2 regions of the Burkholderia sp. 22PA0099 genome follow, and region 1 is predicted to be linked to the other one. Evidence: predicted binding sites of a transcription regulator. Region 1 holds the regulator's gene; the other holds the start of a gene.
What was found. The regulator NrdR, encoded in region 1, represses ribonucleotide reductase genes. The targets are predictions, from matches to a motif close to CACNANATNTNGTG.
Positions count from the first base shown of each region.

Region 1 (4,416 bases):
ACCCTGGCGTGCCACGCACCTCGACGCAGACTTCGACAGCCACCACGTTCGCCCATGCCGCCCCCGTGATCGTTCCGGCGTCTCGCCATGCCGCCTCGTCGTGCAAGCGGTAACGCATGCGCAACCGTTCGACGCCCTCCACAAGCGGCTGGGCCACACCAGGGCGCCCGCCGCCCTCGCAATAGAGTTCCGGTTCGCCGCTGCGGCTGCCGTTGCGAACGAAGTAGCGATTGACGATCGATGGACGCTCGACCTCCGCACCGACGCCTTGCCCGAGACAGTCGGTCACCTGCCCGCTCGCGGTCGGCCAGGTCGATACCGCGTCGCCGATGTAGCGCACCTGCAGGCCGTCGGAATCGGTCGTCGCGCCGGAGCAGCCGGGTCGCGCCGGATCTCCGGATGGCCGTGCCGACGCGCATCCGAACAGTGGCGCGCTCGCTGCGCCAACCGGCGTATCGAGCGGCACGAAACCGGCCATGCGCACCGATTGCGCGATCAAGGCCAGCGCCGTGGATGCCGCATCGCGCGCCCGCATGCCGTCGAGCGACGCCCCATGCGTGCTGCGTTGCGCTCGGTAGAGCGACACGGCGGCGGCCACGACGAAGGCCGCCAACGCCAGCGCGATCAATGCTTCGATGAGCGTATGCGCCTGCTCGGTATGACGTCGCCTCATCGCTCCCCTCCCGCCGAGAACGCCAACGCCACGCAACCCTGGCTGCAAACCCTATCGTTCGATGCCGGTACATCGCGCCGCCATCGCACTTCGACCTGTGCGAATGCAGCGCGCATCGTGCTGTCGATTTGCATGTCGTTCAAACCTGCCGAGGCGCGCACGAGGTCGATCGTCGAGGTACTTCCGCTGCGCGCAAGCTCCGCCCATGAGTCGGCCATCCGGAACGCCCGCATGCGCGTGGCAGCTTCGGATGCCGCCCGCTGCATCGCGAGTTGCGCGCCGAGCACAGCAATCGTTGCACCCGCAAGCAACAGCATCGCGATCGCCACTTCGAGCAAAGCGCTGCCGGCCATCCTTCGCGCGCACCTCATTGCGTTGCCCCGCAGCGTCCAGCCGTGACGCGCGCGCGGCCGCCTGCGGCAATCCTGAGGCAACGCGCAACGCGTATTGCTCGTGCGCCGTCCACCACGCCGCGCAGCTCCTGCGGTAAAAATTCGAAGCGCCGAAAGCCGCCGATCACCTGCCCCGCAGGCGGCGTAAACACCACACCACCGGCCGCGCCGTCGACTCGCACACCCGACATGGCCGGCACTCGCCGGAGCACTGCCGGCTCATGCCGGTGCGAATCGGGCAACACGATGCTCCATCCGCACGACCACTCACCTTCGATCTTGCAAGTGCCCCCGCTCGTTGCGCATACGGGGTTCTGATCGCCGCGGCAAACCGCGACACGCACGCCTCGCGACACGGCCTCGACGCGTGCGGTGGCCAGCGCCGCCAGCATCGACATTGCACCGGCTTCCACTCGGTCGCGCTGCCGCCAGACAACGAACGATGGCGACGCGTAGGCCGCAACGATCGCAAGCAGCGCGATCGCCAGCATCGATTCCACGAGCGTGACGCCCGCCATCCGTTTCGTGATCCGCATGCCCAACCCCGCTTCGCCAGAACGATGCGAGGACTGTAGCGGGACGAACGCAGGCGCGCCATTGGCCGAACGGCCTAATGGCGCAAACCGTCATCGCCGGCAACAATCGTTGCGACGAGATCGGTTCAGGAGAGCGGGAATGAAGCGGAAGGAAAGGAAATCAGCGCTTGCGGGCCGGGCCCGGCTTGGCCGGCACCGCGCGGCGGAATTCCTCGATCACGTCGGCGAATTCGGAGACATCCTCGAAACGCCGATAGACCGATGCGAAGCGCACGTAAGCGATGGTGTCGAGCTCGCGCAACTCGTTCATGACGAGTTCGCCGAGCTTCTCGCTGCGCACCTCGCGCTCGCCGGTAGCGAGCAGTTGATACTCGATGCGGGCGACCGACGCGTCGATCGCATCCGCCGCAACGGGCCGCTTGCGCAGCGCCAGTTGCATGCTCGCGACGATCTTGCGGCGGTCGAATTCCGTGCGGCTGCCGTCCTTCTTGACGACCGCCGGCAACGCCAGCTCCACGCGCTCGTACGTCGTGAAACGCTTGTCGCAGGCGGAGCAGCGGCGGCGGCGCCGGATCGCGGCGCCATCTTCGGACACGCGGGAATCGACAACCTGCGTGTCCTCATGCCGGCAGAACGGGCAGCGCATCGGCGATCAGCGATAGACCGGGAAACGCTTGGTCAGCTCGCTGACCTGGCCGCGCACGCGTTCGAGCGTAGCCGCATCTTCCGGGTTGTCCAGCACGTCGGCGATCAGGTTGCCGACGATCTCGGCTTCCTTCGTGCCGAAGCCGCGCGTCGTCATCGCCGGCGAGCCCAGGCGAACGCCCGAGGTCACGAACGGCTTTTCCGGGTCATTCGGAATCGCGTTCTTGTTCACCGTGATGTGCGCCAGGCCCAGCGCCGCTTCCGCCGCCTTGCCCGTGATCTTCTTCGCTTGCAGATCCACCAGCATCACATGGCTTTCCGTGCGGCCCGACACGATCCGCAGGCCACGCTTGACCAGCGTTTCCGCCAGCACGCGCGCGTTGTCCACCACTTGCTGCTGATACGTCTTGAATTCCGCCGAACCGGCTTCCTTGAACGCCACCGCCTTCGCCGCGATCACGTGCATCAGCGGGCCACCCTGAATCCCCGGGAAGATCGCCGAGTTGATCTGCTTCTCGAACTCCGCCTTCATCAGGATCACGCCGCCGCGCGGGCCGCGCAGGCTCTTGTGCGTCGTCGTGGTCACGAAATCGGCGTGCGGCACCGGGTTCGGATACAGCCCCGCTGCGATCAAGCCGGCGTAGTGCGCCATGTCGACCATGAAGTACGCGCCGATGTCCTTCGCCACGCGCGAGATCCGCTCGAAATCGATCTTCAGCGAGAACGCCGAGGCGCCCGCGATGATCAGCTTCGGCTTGGTTTCGTGCGCGCGCTTTTCCAGTGCTTCGTAATCGATGTCTTCGTTCGCGTCCAGGCCGTAGCTGACCACGTTGAACCACTTGCCCGACATGTTCAGCGCCATGCCGTGCGTCAGGTGGCCGCCTTCGGCCAGGCTCAGGCCCATGATCGTGTCGCCCGGCTTCAGCACCGCGAAGAACACGCCCTGGTTCGCCTGCGAACCCGAGTTCGGCTGCACGTTCGCCGCTTCCGCGCCGAACAGCGCCTTCACGCGATCGATCGCCAGTTGCTCGACCACGTCCACGTTCTCGCAGCCGCCGTAATAGCGCTTGCCGGGGTAGCCTTCCGCGTACTTGTTGGTCAGTTGCGAACCTTGCGCAGCCATGACTGCCGGGCTGGTGTAGTTCTCGGAAGCGATCAGCTCGATGTGATCTTCCTGGCGCTGGTTTTCGTGCTGGATCGCCTGCCAGAGGTCGGGATCGACGTTCGCGATGGTGCTTTGGGCTCTGTCAAACATACGGTTTCCGTCAAGTGTGTACAGGTTGACCGGGGCGGCCGAGTACATTGCGCAATGCTGGCGGCATGGCCAGCCCGGCGCGACGGAAAAATCCGGTTGACGCAAGGCGGACAGCCACCGGCAATGTACGCAACGGCGCACAACGGCTGCCCAGGCGAACGGCAAAAACGAAGCCCTGCGCTTCACGGTGGGATGCTCCACCTTGAACCCGAGGGTTCTATCGCCAGTCACGCAGGGGCTGATGAGCGCCGTAGTTTATTGGATGCCCGATGAATAGGCAACCGGCCGGCCACCCCGCCGAAGCAATAGGGGCACGAACAAAATCAATCCGACTCCCAAGCCGGACGCGGCTTTCCGAGCGGTCGGCACACGCTTGGCCGGCCCCGCGGCCGGAGCATGTCGCCTTGCCGCAACGCGGCATTCTCAGTAGGCTAACGATCCCCCCTATCGTTTCACCCTACCGACCAGGAGCAGCAATGATCGTGTTCGTCACCGGCGCATCCGCAGGATTCGGCGCCGCCATCGCCCGAGCGTTCGTCAAGGGCGGCCACCGCGTGGTCGCCAGCGCCCGCCGCAAGGACCGCCTCGACGCACTCGCCGCCGAACTGGGCGCAGCCCTGCTGCCCGTCGAGCTCGACGTGCGCGACCGCGGCGCCGTCGAGGCGACGCTGAACGGCTTGCCCACGGAGTTCGCCGATGTCGACGTGCTCGTCAACAACGCCGGCCTCGCGCTCGGCACCGAGCCGGCGCAGCGCGCCAGCCTCGACGAATGGCAGACGATGATCGACACCAATTGCTCGGGCCTCGTCACCGTCACGCACACCTTGCTGCCCGGCATGATCGCGCGCGGTCGCGGCCACGTCTTCAATCTTGGCTCGGTGGCCGGCACCTATCCGTACGCAGGCGGCAACGTGT
Region 1 covers NZ_CP163165.1:3,758,221-3,762,636, forward strand. The annotation lists gene AB4851_RS32080 (PilW family protein) at 1-673, opposite strand, end outside; gene AB4851_RS32085 (type IV pilus modification PilV family protein) at 670-1,026, opposite strand; gene AB4851_RS32090 (GspH/FimT family pseudopilin) at 1,041-1,601, opposite strand; gene nrdR (transcriptional regulator NrdR) at 1,762-2,247, opposite strand; gene glyA (serine hydroxymethyltransferase) at 2,254-3,501, opposite strand; ZMP/ZTP riboswitch at 3,643-3,742, opposite strand; gene AB4851_RS32105 (SDR family oxidoreductase) at 3,978-4,416, shown strand, end outside.

Region 2 (4,416 bases), 220 kb from region 1:
TCGCTGCTGCCGCTCGCGTTCGGCGGCGTGCGCGTGCTGCCGTATGCGGCCGCGCCATTGTTCAAGATGCACTTCCTGATCGCCAACATCGCCTACGGATTGTTCGCGATCGCGGCACTGCATGCGGTGCTGATGCTGATGGTCGAGCGCCGCCTGCAGGCGCTGCGGCAAGGCGCGCGGATCGAGTCGGCCAGTTTCCTGGCGGGCTGGCTCGAAACGCTGCCGCCGCTGCTGACGCTCGAAAAGCTGCTGTTCCGTCTGATCGCCGCCGGCTTCGTGCTGCTGACACTCACGCTCGCCTCGGGCATCCTGTTCAGCGAGCAGGTGGATGCGCGCGCGCTGCGCTTCGATCACAAGACGGTGTTCGCGATCCTCTCGTGGTTCATGTTCGGCGGTATCCTCGTCGCGCGCCGCCTGTCGGGCTGGCGCGGGCGCGGCGCCGCACGCTGGGTGCTCGCCTCGTTCGGCGCGCTGCTGCTTGCCTATGTCGGCAGCCGCTTCGTGCTCGAGGTGCTGCTGCACCGTTCCGTGGTCTGATGGTCTGATGGTCTGAATTCGATGCGTAACCTTCTCCTGCTGATCCTCCTGTTCTTCGCCGGCTCCTGGGTGGCGCGCAAGCTGCGCCAGGCGCAGGAACGCACCGCACGCGGCGGCTCGGCCGGCGGCCCGTCTTCCGGGCGCGGCTTCGGCGGCGCGCGGCCGTCGGCCGAGCGCGCCGCCGCGCTGCCCGAGCCGATGGTGCGCTGCGCGCACTGCGGCGTGCACACGCCGAAGGGCGAGGCGGTGTCCGCCGGCGGCGAATTCTTCTGCAGCACCGAGCACGCGGCACGTCACACGACGTCGGCCGGCCGCGGCGCGTGACGCAAGCGCTGCCGGTGATCGACGCGTACGGCTGGGTGCGCGGTGCGCGCCACGCGCCGTCGCCGAATCACGAGGCCAGGCCGGCAGGGGTGACGCCCACGCTGCTGGTGGTGCACAACATCAGCCTGCCGCCCGGCGAGTTCGGCGGCGGGGCGATCGAGGCGCTGTTCCAGAACCGGCTCGATTGCGATGCCCATCCCTATTTCGATGCCAACCTGCGCGGCCTGCGCGTCTCGGCGCATTTCCTGATCCGCCGCGATGGCGAGCTGGTGCAGTTCGTGTCGTGCGACGCGCGTGCCTGGCACGCCGGCGCGTCGAACTTCCTTGGCCGCGAGCGCTGCAACGATTTTTCCATCGGCATCGAACTCGAAGGCGCCGACGACCAGCCGTTCGAGCCGTCGCAATACGCCACGCTGGCCACGCTGACGCGCGCGCTCGCCGCCCGCTATCCGGTCGAGGCGGTGGCGGGGCATGCCGACATCGCGCCGGGCCGCAAGACCGACCCCGGCCCGTGCTTCGATTGGCAACGCTATGCGAGCGATACCGGCCTCGGCCCCGAATCCTTTCCTTATCGTCGCTAACCGGGCGGGCGTCGAGCACCGCTCGGCACGCTGCGCTGCCGCGACGATTTCGCCTGATCCTTGCCCCGTCTACGCCTTCGCCAATGTGCTTCGCTGTCAATAGCGAAGCCCCAAATTTTCCGTTTTGAGATAGTAAGAACGTCCACTATACTTGGTGCCAGTTGACGAGTTTGTCACTAGATATAGTGTTAAAACAGTGGGCGCCGCCAAGGTGGCCCGCTCCACCGGCAGGGGGCTGCCGGCACGAATTCTGAGCGCGGCGCCTGGCCAGCCCGGCGCGCCGCGGATAGCGCAGACACACCAGGCGGCAAGGGGCGCGATACGCATGACGAAAACAGACGTCGGTTGTACGGTATCGCGCGGCCCGTGCCGCTATTGTGTTTTGCCGCCCGCGCCAAGCCCGGCGCATTAATCTTCAAATCCGCGGATCTCTCCGCACCATCCAACACCAGGAGCTTTGCACATGCAAACGACCGACACCGGGACGTCCCAATACGAGAGCGCGCAGCGCCCTCTTGGAACGGCTTCGCAGGCGCCCGCACTGGCGCCGCAGGCGACGTTCGCCGACTACAAGGTGATCCGCCGTAACGGCAGCGTGGTGGCGTTCGAGCCGTCGAAAATCGCGATCGCCGTGACGAAGGCGTTCCTCGCGGTGAACGGCGGCCAGGGTGCCGCGTCGGCGCGTGTGCGCGAACTGGTCGAGCAACTGACGCAAAGCGTCGTGCGCGCGCTGGTGCGCAGCCGCCCGAACGGCGGCACGTTCCATATCGAAGACATCCAGGATCAGGTCGAACTGGCGCTGATGCGCGGCGGCGAGCACAACGTCGCACGCGCCTACGTGCTGTACCGCGAGAAGCGTCACCTCGAGCGCGCGCATGCCGACGCGCCGGTCGACGCACCGGCCGGCACCGTCGGCCTGAACGTGACCGACAAGGGCGTGACGCGTCCGCTCGACCTGGCCGACCTGCGTGCGCTGGTCGGCGCGGCCTGCGAAGGGCTGGGCGATGCCGTCAACCCGGAGCCGATCGTCACGGAAACGATCAAGAACCTGTACGACGGCGTGCCGTTGAGCCAGGTCTACGACTCGGCGATCCTGGCCGCCCGCACGATGATCGAGAAGGACCCGGCTTACAGCCAGGTCACGTCGCGCATCCTGCTGCACACGATCCGTCGCGAAATCCTCGGCGAGGAAGTGCTGCAAGGCGAGATGCAGGCGCGCTACGTCGAATACTTCCCGCAATTCCTGAAGCGCGGCGTCGAAGCCGAGCTGCTCGACGACAAGCTGCTGCAGTTCGATCTGCCGCGCCTGGGCGCCGCGCTCGACGCAAGCCGCGACCTGCAGTTCGGCTATCTGGGCCTGCAGACGCTGTACGACCGCTACTTCCTGCACGTCGACGGCACCCGCATCGAAATGCCGCAAGCGTTCTTCATGCGCGTGGCGATGGGCCTGTCGCTGAACGAAGTCGACCGCGAAGCGCGGGCGATCGAGTTCTACAACGTGCTGTCGAGCTTCGACTTCATGAGCTCCACCCCGACGCTGTTCAACTCGGGCACGCGCCGCTCGCAGTTGTCGTCGTGCTACCTGACGACGGTTGCCGACGATCTCGACGGCATTTATGAAGCGCTGAAGGAAAACGCGCTGCTCTCGAAGTTTGCCGGCGGCCTCGGCAACGACTGGACGCGCGTGCGTGCGCTCGGTTCGCATATCAAGGGCACGAACGGCAAGTCGCAAGGCGTGGTGCCGTTCCTGAAGGTCGTCAACGACACGGCCGTGGCGGTCAACCAGGGCGGCAAGCGCAAGGGCGCGGTGTGCGCGTACCTCGAGACGTGGCACCTGGACATCGAGGAATTCCTCGAGCTGCGCAAGAACACCGGCGACGATCGCCGCCGTACCCACGACATGAACACGGCGAACTGGATTCCCGACCTGTTCATGAAGCGCGTGATGGAAGGCACCGACTGGACGCTGTTCTCGCCGTCGACCTGCCCGGATCTGCACGACAAGTTCGGCGCCGAATTCGAAGCGGCCTATGTCGGCTACGAACAGAAGGTCGCGCGCGGCGAGCTGAAGCTGTTCAAGAAGATTCCGGCGCAGCAACTCTGGCGCAAGATGCTCGGCATGCTGTTCGAAACGGGCCACCCGTGGATCACGTTCAAGGATCCCTGCAATATCCGTTCCCCGCAGCAGCACGTCGGTGTCGTCCACTCGTCGAACCTGTGCACGGAAATCACGCTGAACACGAGCGACACCGAAATCGCGGTCTGCAACCTCGGCTCGGTCAACCTCGTCGCTCACCTGGTCAAGCAGGCGGACGGCAACTACGCGCTCGACCACGACAAGCTCAAGCGCACCATCAGCGTGGCGATGCGCATGCTCGACAACGTCATCGACATCAATTACTACGCGGTGGCGAAGGCACGTAACTCGAACCTGAAGCACCGCCCGGTCGGCATGGGCATCATGGGCTTCCAGGATTGCCTGCACCTGCTGCGCACGCCGTTCTCGTCGGATGCGGCGGTCGAGTTCGCCGACCGTTCGATGGAAGCGGTCTGCTACTACGCCTACTGGGCGTCGACCGAGCTGTCGGAAGAGCGCGGCCGCTACTCGAGCTACCGCGGTTCGCTGTGGGATCGCGGCATCCTCCCGCAGGATTCGCTGAAGCTGCTGGAAGAAGCGCGCGGCGGCTATGTCGAAGTCGACATGAGCGAATCGCTCGACTGGGCGCCGCTGCGTGAGCGGATCGCCGTCCACGGCATGCGCAACTCGAACTGCATCGCGATCGCGCCGACCGCCACCATCTCGAACATCATCGGCGTCTCGCCGTGTATCGAGCCGACCTTCCAGAACCTGTTCGTGAAGTCGAACCTGTCGGGCGAGTTCACGGTGGTCAACGAGTTCCTGGTGCGCGACCTGAAGGAACGCGGCCTGTGGGACGAAGTGATGGTCGCCGACCTGAAGTACTTCGACGGCATG
Region 2 covers NZ_CP163165.1:3,982,151-3,986,566, reverse strand. The annotation lists gene AB4851_RS33080 (inner membrane protein YpjD) at 1-537, shown strand, start outside; gene AB4851_RS33075 (PP0621 family protein) at 559-861, shown strand; gene ampD (1,6-anhydro-N-acetylmuramyl-L-alanine amidase AmpD) at 858-1,442, shown strand; gene AB4851_RS33065 (ribonucleoside-diphosphate reductase subunit alpha) at 1,906-4,416, shown strand, end outside.
Region 2: AB4851_RS33065 (ribonucleoside-diphosphate reductase subunit alpha) is a predicted target of NrdR. The motif match lies at 1,617-1,630, and genes of this name have one in related genera.